DNA from 3 places in the Streptomyces sp. NPDC052109 genome. Region 1 is predicted to be linked to each of the others. Evidence: riboswitches for the same ligand, from Rfam matches in the RefSeq annotation. Region 1 holds a riboswitch; each other region holds the start of a gene.

Region 1 (2,254 bases):
CGACGTGAAGCCGAGCTTCTTGCTCTCCCGGCGCAGGATGCGTACGCACGCGCTGTGGAAGGTCATCACCCACATCGCGTTGGCGCGCGGGCCGACGAGCTGCTCCACGCGCTCCTTCATCTCGCCCGCGGCCTTGTTGGTGAAGGTGATCGCGAGGATCTGGCCCGGGAGCACATTCCGCTCGGCGAGCAGGTGGGCGATGCGGTGGGTGAGCACGCGGGTCTTGCCGGAGCCGGCGCCGGCGACGATGAGCAGCGGGGAGCCGGCGTGCACGACCGCGGCGCGCTGGTTGTCGTTCAGCCCCTGCAGGAGGGCCGCCGCGTCGATCACGGGGCGGGGGGCGCCGTCGCGGTAATAACCTCCCCCGCTCTCGACTGCGCTCGAACGGGGAGACCCCCATCGGTCCGGCGGCACGTCGAACTTCCCGCCGAACAGATCGTCCGGAACGGGCTCCGGAGCGTGATCGTCCTCGGGCGGCGGCGGGGGCTCCTCCTCATGCCCGCGAGGGGGCTGGAGGTCCGCCAGGAAGCTGTCGTCAAAGAGGCTGCTCATCGCTCTACGAGTCTAGGGCGCCCCACCGACAACCGGTCGCCGTCCCCGGAACATGGCCGATCCGGAAGAGGGTTGATCTTCACCGGGCACCGGATCGCCGGCCGCTCACGCAGCGGAACCCACCCGCTGACACCCCTGCTCACGCATCGGAACCACCCGATGACTCAGGCGCGAAACCGGGCTCAGGTCACGAAAATGTATCGGACATATCACGCACCAACCTTCACAGGAGTCACACGAGTTGGCTAGCGTGCGTTCGGGCCGTACGACCCCTACCGGCGAACCTCGCCGGACCGCGCGGCCCCCGCCGAGTCCGGCGCGTCCCCAAGGGCGCCCGGAGCCGGGGACCCACCGATCCCGGGGTGAATCGGCCGACTCCCGCCCGGGACGACGCCGTAGGGCAACCCTTCCGAACCGCCGCCCGAACCCGACAGCTAACCCGGTAGGCGGCCCATTGGAAGGAGTCGCCTCCCTTGGCGTCGCACCGCAAGCCGCGCCCCGGCGGGACCACCGGAGCGGGTCTCCGCACCCCCGCCCTCGCCACCGCCGCCCTCACCTCCATGGCCGTGTTCTCGCAGACTGCCGAGGCCGCCACCAGAACCGATCACACCAAGCCGAGCCTGGAGGAGGTCGAGAAGAAGGTCGACGACCTCTACCGCCAGGCGGAGTCGGCGACCGAGAAGTACGACGCGGCCAAGGAGCGGGCCGGCAAACAGCGCGGACGCGTCGACGCCCTGCGCGACGAGGTCGCCCGGCGCACCGCACGCCTCAACAAGGCCCGCGAGGAGATGGGCTCCTTCGCCGCGGCGCAGTACCGCACCGGCGCCGCCGCCCCCGACACGGCCACCTTCCTGCTGGCGGACGACCCGCAGGACTACTTCGACCAGAGCCAGCTGATGAACCGGCTGACCTCGCGGGAGAAGAGCGCGGTCGACGACTACATCGGCGAGCAGTCCGCGACCGTGAAGAAGCGGCGGGAGGCCGCGGAGAGCCTGCAGTCGCTGACCGACTCACAGCACGACCTGCAGACCGCGAAGGCCACCGTCCAGAAGAAACTGGCATCCGCGCGCCAGCTGCTGTCGCAGCTCACGGCCCAGGAGAAGGCGCGGCTGGCCGCCATCGAGCGGGAGCAGCAGCAGGAGGCGGCGCGCAGGGCGGCCGAGCTGGCGAAGCAGCAGGCAGCGCGGCAGCAGGCCGGCTCTTCCTCGTCGTCCTCGTCCGCGGGCCCCGGGTCCGGATCCGGATCGACGGGGTCCGGCTCGGCCGGGTCCACGGCATCGGGCTCGTACGACACGAAGGCCGGGAAGGCGATCGCCTTCGCCCGGGCGCAGATCGGCAAACCGTATGTGTGGGGCGCCACCGGCCCGGACTCCTACGACTGCTCGGGCCTCACCCAGGCCGCCTGGAAGGCCGCCGGCGTCACGCTTCCGCGCACCACGTACGACCAGGTCGACGCGGGCACCACGGTCTCCCTGGCCGACGCCCGGCCCGGCGACCTGATCTTCTTCTACGGCGACATCAGCCACGTCGGCGTCTACATAGGCAACGGCATGATGATCCACGCCCCGAAGCCGGGCGCGTACGTCCGCGAGGAGTCGATCTACTACGGCGGAGAGTCCATCATCCACAGCGTGGTCCGCCCGGGCTGACCGCCCCGGGGCACCGACGCGCCCGTCCCGTGCCGCGCTCCACGCGTGCGTGC
Region 2 (2,254 bases), on a different contig from region 1:
GACCCGGGTCCGCGCGGCGACGGAGAAGATGCTCGTCCGCCACACCGGGCGTACGTCCGAGCAGGTCCACCGTGACCTGGAACGGGACTTGACGCTGGACGCCCCCGCGGCGGTGGCCTACGGCCTGGTGGACGGCATCGTGCCGAGCCGGCGGAGCATGCCCGGCGCACGGGGCGCGGAGTGAGCCGCCGATGCTGCCGGAACTGCCGCCGCTGCCCGCACTGACGCGTGCCGAGGGCGAACTGATCGACCGTTACCTGGAGGCGGTCGACCTGCTGGGGCGCGTCAATCCCGCACACGACGGGGACACCTACCGCGGACTGCGCGCGGCGCAGGCCCTGGTACGCAAGGCCGCAGAGCTGCGTGACGCCCTCGCGTCGATGCACCGGCGAGGCGAGACGGAGCTGCACGGGGACACACTGGCACGGGCCTTGCGGGTGCTGGACGGTGAGCGTCGGGCCGCGCGCGTCGCGCTCCCGCCGGACGGCGTCGGCTGATCCGGACGCCGGACCAGCCGGGCGGGCCCGAATGTCGACGGGCGCCGTTCGGATCGGACTTGAAACGGCCCGAACGACGTACCGCCGACCGGTGTATATCCAGGACGTTTTCCGGGCCTCCCGACTTGCGCGCCGCGTCGGTTCGCGAGCCGCGAGAAGACGCTCCGCCCCAGGTCCGCGGCTACGAGCGGAAACTGACGCCGCCTCGAACACAGCACTGTCCACCCGAACGGGCGAGTGGTGAGTAACGCCACAAATCCCCGGTTCCATTGGGATTTTCTGACAGTCGTGAGTGAAGATCCCTGTCTGACGACAAGCCCCCGCCACCGCGGCGGGGCGGTTCGGGCGGACGCCGAGTCCTGCCGCCGCCCGGACGACCGGTCGACAGGAGTGGATCGGCAGGAGTGGAGGACCCGAGCAAGGCGGGTCGCCGGAGCGGCCGTTCGTCTGTACGTCACAGGCGGCCGGAGGTTCCGAGCAGCCCTTGGGGTGAAGCCGCGGCAAACGCGGCCGGGCAACTTCGCCAGCCCGAATCCGACAGGTCATCCTTCACAGGCGGCTGACGAAGGGTTGCGCATGACTGCGCTCAATCGTGTCCCGTCGCTCATGGCCCGGGCCGGTACGGCCTCGGCCCTCACCCTTGCCGCCGTCGGCGGCTCGATCGCGGTTCCCGGTCTCGCCACCGAGGCCTCGGCCGCCGGCATCGCGGCCAAAGCACTGGAGGTCGCGGCCTCCAAGAGGGGCGCCCCGTACCAGTACGGGGCCACGGGCCCGCGCAGGTTCGACTGCTCGGGACTGACGCTCTACTCGTTCAAGAAGGCGGGCAAGACCCTGCCGCGTACCGCCGCCGCGCAGTACAACAGGACGCACCACATCTCCGCCAGCCGCCGCAAGGCCGGTGACCTGGTCTTCTTCCACTCGGGTTCGTACGTCTACCACGTCGGCATCTACGCCGGGCACGGGAAGATCTGGCACGCGCCGAGGACCGGAGACGTGGTGAGGCTCCAGAAGATCTGGACCAAGAGCGTCTGGTACGGCCGGGTCAGCTGACCGGCCGTCAGGTCAGGGCCGGGAGCGGCTCCAGCAACAGGGCCGCTCCCGGCACCGTCAGCGCCCCGGTGCCCGCCTGGAGCCCACGGGCGGCCCGGGGTCGGCGCAGTCATGCCGCCGCCCGGTCCACCAGCAACGCCGCCGCCCGGAACCACGCCGGTGCCGGTGCGGACACGATCGGCGCGGGCAGGAGCGTCCGGGGCAGCCTCCGCCGCCGTCGTCGGTGCGTCTGTAGCCGGTCCTGGTGGAGGAACTGGTTCTGGTGACCGCGCCGGGACACGCGCTGATCAGCACGGCGCCGCTGGTGCCGAAGCCCGGGTACGGCGTGGTGTGCGCACTGGTCAACGCCGGGCCGGGCGTGGCCGTCGCACCGGAGACGGTGGCCCGCACTGCGGTCACACCGGTCGGCGTTCGCCGCCCGGAGGCGGGCCGGCCGAGCCGGACGATCTCGCTGACCCACCCCCCTGAGGAGACGACACACGCCGCGGACGTTCCGTGCCCTGCTGCGCGCAGCCTTCGGCGGAGCCGGGCGCTAGGCCCTGTCCGGGGTGCCCTCGTGGCCGGTCACGGCCCCGCTCTCGACCTCGGTCGGTGCGGGGGCTCCCCACTGCGGTGCGACCGCGTTCGGACACAGGCCCATCCCCCTGTGGGGCACCGCCGGCACCGGCTCCGCCGGGAGCGCCCAGGGAAGTTCGATGGAGACCGTC
Region 3 (2,254 bases), 190 kb from region 1:
TGCGGCATGGCACCTTGACCGACGACGAGTTGGCCGCCGTGGCGCGTTCGGTGGTGGGATCGCTCGCGACGGTCACCATGTCAGGGCCGGGGACCGTGGAGCTCCAGCCGTCCGGAGTGACCAAGGCGACCGGTCTCGCGCTGGCCGCCGAGCGGCTCGGCATCGCCGCGGCAAGGGCCCTGGCGTTCGGCGACATGCCCAACGACATCCCGATGTTCGAGTGGGCAGGACGGGGGGTCGCCATGTCCAACGCGCACCCGGAACTGAAGGCGGTGGCCGATGAGATCACGCTGTCGAACGAGCGCGACGGCATCGCCGTCGTCCTCGAAAGACTGTTCCCGACCGACTGACCGGCACATCAGTACGCGGCCGGCGTACGGGCCCGGCGCACGCGGGCGGCCGGTGGATGCGCGGCGGCCCCGTGGATGCGCGGCGGCCGTCCGGCACGGCCCCGTCCGTCAGGTGCGGGTACGTGCCGGACGGCCGATGTCGTGCCGGTCCGCGGGAGTGGGACGGTCAGTACGCGCTGTGGACGTTGTCGATCGAGCCGTACCGGGCGGCGGCGTAGTTGCAGGCCGCGGTGATGTTGGCGACCGGGTCGTAGGGGTCGAACGCGGTGCCGGCCACGTGGTAGGTGTTGAAGGTCGGGTCGATCACCTGGAGCAGACCCTTGGACGGGATGCCCGCGGCGGCGTTGGAGTCCCAGAGGTTGATGGCCTTCGGGTTGCCGGAGGACTCCCGCATGACGTTGCGGTAAATGCCGTTGTAGGTGCCCGGGATGCCCTTCTGGGCCATGATCGCGAGCGACTCGCGGATCCAGCCGTCCAGGTTGTTCTGGTACCCGGCGGTCGTGGTGGAGGCCGTCGTGGTGCTCGTGGTGGTGGCCGCGGAGGCGCCGGTGGCGCCGAAGAGCGGCAGGGCGAGGACGGCGGCACCCGTGCCGGCGACGGCGAGGGCGCGGACGAGGCGGTTGTTCCGGGTACGGCGGTACTGAGCGGCAGCAGACATGGGAAGTCCTCTCCGTCGCCTGCGAGGTGAGCTGTCGGGTTCGGGCGGGGAGGTGCCCGGCCGCGCCCGAGGGCGCGGCTTCACCCCTAGCCGTTCCGGTGCGACGTGTGTCGTCCGGCCCGGCGACTTACCTGGGTCCCCCGCTCCTGCCGTACGAATGAGTTCGTCGATGGGTCACACAGGCGGCGGCAGGATTCGGCGTCCGCCTGGCTGGCCCGGAACGTATGCGAGAGCACATGTCGGGAACAAGTCCCGGATGAGCGCAACGCACTATTTGACCTTGATATGCGCCGTATGGGGTGCTTGATCCTTTGCGGTTGCCAATCCTCAACTCCCCGACGGGGTATGGGTGGAGTAAAGGCGGAGACGTGACCTGGGGGTTCGTGATCTCGACAGCCGACGTGACCCAACTCACGAAATAGCAAAGCAGTTCAAATCGGACATAGGGGATTTGGGTGGATCGAGTGGGCGGTGGAACCCGTGACGCGGCCCCGGTCGTTGTCGTAGTGGTCGGGGCGGTCGCCGCGTGGTGCATGATCGTCGCGGCGTGGAGGGAGGTGCAGGCGTTACTCCGCTCGCTCCCCGATTCGCGACAAAGCGTGCGGGGTCCTGTTAAGTCGATAAATGTCCGCTCTTACCACTTGATCAAAAACATACCGGTCATGATCCGATACCGCCCAGGCTGGACCGGTGGGCGCTATCGGTGATCGAAACAGGACCGGATACGCTGACTTGAGTGATGGCAGCGACCTATCGACAAACCGTGTAATCGCCAGCAGACACCAGCAGACAGGAGACCCCTCGTGACCGTCGTCGGGCCGTTCGGGCTGAGCGTGCGGGACCAGGCTCTGGAAGCCGATGTCCAGGCCGGATTGGCGGCTGTCGAGGAAGGCTTGCTCGAGGCCACCAAGAGCGAGGTCCCGTTCATCACCGGGGCCGCGCAGCACCTCGTGCGAGCCGGCGGGAAGCGGTTCCGGCCGCTGCTCGTGATGCTCGCGGCCCAGTTCGGCGACCCCTACGCGCCGGGCGTCGTGCCGTCGGCCGTGGTGGTGGAGCTGACTCACCTGGCCACGCTGTACCACGACGACGTCATGGACGAGGCCGCCGTGCGGCGCGGCGTCGACAGCGCCAACACTCGCTGGGGCAACTCCGTCGCGGTCCTCACCGGCGACTTCCTCTTCGCCCGCGCCTCCCAGATCCTCGCCGACCTCGGCCCCGAGGCGGTCCGGGTGCAGGCCCTCGCGTT

The links. A riboswitch is a leader RNA that binds a small molecule or an ion and turns the genes downstream of it on or off. The one in region 1 is predicted to bind cyclic di-AMP.
Region 2: linked by a shared signal. The riboswitch ahead of AB0L59_RS33660 (C40 family peptidase) and the one ahead of AB0L59_RS06875 (NlpC/P60 family protein) in region 1 are both predicted to bind cyclic di-AMP.
Region 3: linked by a shared signal. The riboswitch ahead of AB0L59_RS07825 (transglycosylase SLT domain-containing protein) and the one ahead of AB0L59_RS06875 (NlpC/P60 family protein) in region 1 are both predicted to bind cyclic di-AMP.

Annotation. Positions count from the first base shown of each region.
Region 1 covers NZ_JBFAWF010000002.1:295,075-297,328, forward strand. Annotated here, with positions in the region: gene pcrA (DNA helicase PcrA) at 1-552, opposite strand, end outside; cyclic di-AMP (ydaO/yuaA leader) riboswitch at 874-1,018, shown strand; gene AB0L59_RS06875 (NlpC/P60 family protein) at 1,026-2,201, shown strand.
Region 2 covers NZ_JBFAWF010000023.1:21,279-23,532, forward strand. Annotated here, with positions in the region: gene AB0L59_RS33650 (ATP-dependent Clp protease proteolytic subunit) at 1-184, shown strand, start outside; gene AB0L59_RS33655 (hypothetical protein) at 192-497, shown strand; cyclic di-AMP (ydaO/yuaA leader) riboswitch at 932-1,071, shown strand; gene AB0L59_RS33660 (C40 family peptidase) at 1,074-1,547, shown strand; gene AB0L59_RS33665 (ATP-binding protein) at 2,080-2,254, opposite strand, start outside.
Region 3 covers NZ_JBFAWF010000002.1:485,191-487,444, reverse strand. Annotated here, with positions in the region: gene AB0L59_RS07830 (HAD family hydrolase) at 1-350, shown strand, start outside; gene AB0L59_RS07825 (transglycosylase SLT domain-containing protein) at 517-1,008, opposite strand; cyclic di-AMP (ydaO/yuaA leader) riboswitch at 1,012-1,187, opposite strand; gene AB0L59_RS07820 (polyprenyl synthetase family protein) at 1,812-2,254, shown strand, end outside.